Regions from separate parts of the Mesorhizobium sp. ES1-6 genome, predicted to be linked through region 2. Evidence: predicted binding sites of a transcription regulator. Region 2 holds the regulator's gene; the other holds the start of a gene.
What was found. Region 2 encodes HrcA, which represses chaperone genes, less so after heat shock. Its sites were predicted from a motif close to GTTAGCACTCNCNNNNNGNGAGTGCTAAC; they were not measured.

Region 1 (2,200 bases), on a different contig from region 2:
TCCGGCCTTGATGGACGGACGCACGCTGCAATATGGAGACCTTCCTATCATCGTGATGAGCAAGGACCCCATTACCCAGCTTCTGTCATGGTTTCGTTTCTCCCGGAACGACAGCATCTTCAGGCCAGCCAAATACCTCGGTCCCTTCCTGAACCAGCCGTTCGAAATCAGGCAGGATTTCACCCAGCCCGGGCAGATGGAGTACAGGTTCCGCTCACCAGCCGACTATTGGAACCAGTTCTACTTCGCGATGGACGCGCTTCGCCGCACCGGCGCGCCGGTGCATTTCGTCTGCTACGAGCAGCTCTTTTCTGCGCCGGCCGCTTGCCTGGCTTCCATCTCCCGATTCCTCGATCTTTCTCCGCCTTTCGACGCCGGCACCACGGTGACCATCCCGCGCCACACGATCGGCGCAAGCAACGACATCGATCGGCCCGCCGATCCGGCCGCCAAGCAGGGTCCGTTCGATCCTGCCCGAGCGGATCTGGCGGCCGCGCTCGCCAGGATCGGCTGGCGCAATGCGCGCCTCATCCTGCGCGATATCGACGAGGATGTGCTGGGTGCGACGGGCAGGCCAGGATTTCGCGAGCAATGCCGGGATGCGGCGGGCGCGAAGGCGATGCTGCGGTCGCTGGTCGGGTTCTGGTGAGTCCCGCATGCGTGACGGCGCCGCCTTACTGGACGGTGATGACCCCGTCGACGGCCCGCCACTCCGATGGGGTTATGAGCCGGTGGTGGGCGACCTGGACGGAGTGGAGCGGCCCGTCGAGTTCGCGCGCCCAATAGGAGAGAAATTCCTTGAGTTCGGGGAATTCCGGCGCCAGGTCGTAGTCTTGCCAGACATAGAGTTGCAACAGGCTGCGATGGTCAGGCAGATGGTAATGGATTTGTGCGGTGGTCAGGCCATAGCCTTCCATCTGGAGGCGGAACGCCTTGCTGACATTTTCAACCATTCATGTCTCCTTTCGGCGGTCGTCTAAACCCAACTCTCCAAGAGGGTGAGCGGTTCCAGCGCCCACGATTGCGCCGGCTGCGGATATTTTGCTGGATCGCGTCGGAATTCAAGCGGCCGTACCCGACCCCACGAAGAATAACCTTGCGATAACAGTCTGTTGGCACTCCATCCGTGCGAGTGCTAAATTTTTTGGCCGACCCCCTTGAAACCGAAAAATGGCAAAACTAGCTCGATATGCGCGCGCGATGCCTGAACGGGTCGCCGCACCCCGCTCCGGTCCGAATTGCCGGTCCGGCGCGGAGGAACCTCAAAACCTGTTTGTCCAAAGAGGAGAACGACATGGCGTTCCGTCCATTGCATGACCGGATCCTGGTCCGCCGCATCGAGGCCGAAGAAAAGACCGCCGGCGGCATCATCATTCCCGACACTGCCAAGGAAAAACCGCAGGAAGGCGAAGTCATCGCCGTCGGCCCCGGCGCGCGCGACGACAGCGGCAAGCTGAGCGAACTGGATGTAAGGGTCGGCGACCGCATCCTGTTCGGCAAATGGTCCGGCACCGAGATCAAGCTCGATGGCGAGGACCTGCTCATCATGAAGGAAAGCGACGTGATGGGCGTGATCGAGCAGGCCGTGCAAGTGAAAAAGGCCGCATGACGGCTTCTTCGAAAATCCACCAGTCAACGAATGCTGCCTAGATAGAGGAGTAATCCAATGGCTGCCAAAGAGGTAAAATTCCACACCGAGGCGCGCGAGAAGATGTTGCGCGGCGTCGATATCCTGGCCAACGCGGTGAAGGTGACGCTCGGCCCGAAGGGGCGCAACGTCGTCATCGACAAGTCCTTCGGCGCGCCGCGCATCACCAAGGACGGCGTCACCGTCGCCAAGGAAATCGAGCTGGAGGACAAGTTCGAGAACATGGGCGCGCAGATGGTGCGCGAAGTCGCCTCCAAGACCAACGACCTTGCCGGCGACGGCACCACGACCGCGACGGTTCTTGCGCAGGCGATCGTCAAGGAGGGCGCCAAGGCTGTTGCCTCCGGCATGAACCCGATGGACCTGAAGCGCGGCATCGACAAGGCGGTGGAGGCGGTCGTCGCCGAGCTGAAGGCCAACGCCCGCAAGGTGACCCGCAATGACGAGATCGCGCAGGTCGGCACCATCTCCGCCAATGGCGACGCCGAGATCGGCCGCTTCCTCGCCGAAGCGATGGAGAAGGTCGGCAATGAAGGCGTCATCACGGTCGAG
Region 2 (2,200 bases):
GCTTCGGCAGGTCTTCCGGCTTGATCAGCCGGCGCACGCCCGGCCTGTCGGCGCGCCAGTCACCGAAGGCGGCCGGACCCTTGAGCACCGGCTGATCGGCCGCCAGGGCCGAACCGGCAATGATGAGGCTGACCGGGATGGCGGCCATTGAGGCAAGTCTGATCATGAGAGACCTCCGCGTCGTGCCGCAAATCGATTGCCGCGCGCAGCGGCAACGGCCGAGCCTGGCGGATAGTTCCATGCCACACGTCCGGTTGGAGCGACGGTAGAGCGGTTATCAAGCTTCGGTGGCGTCGAGGTCGCTGTCCAGGCGCTTTTCCAGCTCGACGAGATCGGCCGGCAGCGGCAGGCCCATGGCGCGCATTTCCCGCAGTTTCTCGCGCAACTGCTCCTGCACCTCGTGCACGTCCTCGGGCTGATTGACCATCTCCTCCAGCAGCAGGCTGATCTGGGCCTTGAACGATTCCAGCGCCATTCTTCTTCTCCTTGCTGCCTGTTGTTCGATTCTGGGGCTCCAAGGTGTCGATATTCAGGTCAGGCCGAGTCGAAAACGGTTGATACCGACACCGGAGCTGAGCGTACTTTTGTACGTGAGCACCGGAGGCGCAGGTAGCAGCCGTTTGCAGACCGGTCTCCCCTGAATATCGTCACCTTAGCGCAGCATGCGGGAAATCAGCTGCGCCGTATAATCCACCATCGGCACGATGCGAGCATAGTTGAGCCGGGTCGGGCCGATGACGCCGAGCGCGCCGACGACGCGGGCATCCTTGTCGCGATAGGGCGCCACAACCAGCGACGAGCCCGACAGCGAGAACAGCTTGTTTTCCGAGCCGATGAAGATGCGCACGCCCGATCCCTGCTCGGCAAGGTCGAGCAACTGGATCAGCCCGTCCTGCGTCTCCATGTCCTCGAACAAATGTCGCAATAGCTCGATGTCGGCCTGGGCGGTGACGTTTTCGAGCAGATTGGCGCGGCCGCGCACGATGAGCCGTGCCGGCAGGCCGCTTTCGGCGCCCGCCCACACCGCCAGCCCCTTTTCGACGAGATCCTGCGACAGCGTGTCTAGCGCGGCCCGCGTCTCCTCCTTGATGCGGGCGATCTCGGTGCGCGCCTCGGCCAGCGTGCGGCCGCGAATATGCGCATTGAGAAAATTCGAGGCCTCGTGCAGCTGCGAGACCGTGGTGCCGGCGGGCAGGTCGACGACGCGATTCTCGACGTCGCCGTTTTGCGACACCAGCACGGCCAGCGCCTTGGTCGGCTCGAGCTGGATGAATTCGATATGCTTCAGCGCTACCTCGTTCTTGGCGGCCAGCACCAGGCCGGCGCCGCGCGACATGCCCGACAGCATCTGGCTGGCCTCGGTCAGCATGTGCTCCAGCGTGGCGCCGGAGCCGGAGGCGCGCACCTGCGCCTCGATGGTGCGGCGCTCCTCGTCGGAGAGGTCGCCAAGCTCCATGAAGGCATCGACGAAGAAGCGCAGGCCGGCCTGCGTCGGCAGCCGCCCGGCCGAGATATGCGGCGCGTAGATCAGCCCGAGATGTTCGAGGTCGCTCATCACGTTGCGGATGGTGGCCGGCGACAGCGAGGAGGGCAGGATGCGCGACAGGCTGCGCGAGCCCACGGGCTCGCCGTCCCTCAGATAGGAATCGACGATGCGCCGGAAAATGTCGCGCGAGCGCATGTCGAGGGATTGAAGAGCGGGCGACTGCGAAGCGGGATCGACTGCCTTGGTCATTCGGCCAAAAACCTCCGTGTTCAGGATATAGACTTCGGTACGCCGCGCGCAACCCGGTGTCTGTGGCCGATCACCCCGGGGTGCCTGTCTCGGATCCCAGGTCCGTTTTCCTTTGCGCGCTGCCCCCCTTGCGTCTAAAAGCCGGCCACGATTTCAAGAAACTGACAGAAAGCAGGCCGAATGCGCCCCTCCAAACGCCAATTCGACGAAATGCGCGCCATCTCTTTCGAGCGCGGCGTCTCCAAGCACGCCGAAGGCTCGTGCCTGGTGAAGTTCGGCGACACCCATGTGCTGTGCACCGCGAGCCTTGAGGAAAAGGTGCCGGGCTGGATGCGCAATTCCGGCAAGGGCTGGGTCACGGCCGAATATGGCATGCTGCCGCGCTCGACCGGCGAGCGCATGCGCCGCGAGGCTTCCGCCGGCAAGCAGGGCGGCCGCACGCTGGAGATCCAGCGCCTGATCGGC

Region 1: a site for HrcA is predicted at 1,112-1,140, ahead of groES (co-chaperone GroES). Genes of this name have one in related genera too.

What each region holds. Positions count from the first base shown of each region.
Region 1 is NZ_JAIUGU010000019.1:67,729-69,928, forward strand. Features, by position in the region: gene LB564_RS30335 (sulfotransferase domain-containing protein) at 1-649, shown strand, start outside; gene LB564_RS30340 (usg protein) at 675-953, opposite strand; gene groES (co-chaperone GroES) at 1,295-1,609, shown strand; gene groL (chaperonin GroEL) at 1,667-2,200, shown strand, end outside.
Region 2 is NZ_JAIUGU010000006.1:340,585-342,784, reverse strand. Features, by position in the region: gene LB564_RS18025 (PQQ-dependent sugar dehydrogenase) at 1-166, opposite strand, end outside; gene LB564_RS18020 (hypothetical protein) at 278-475, opposite strand; gene hrcA (heat-inducible transcriptional repressor HrcA) at 653-1,735, opposite strand; gene rph (ribonuclease PH) at 1,916-2,200, shown strand, end outside.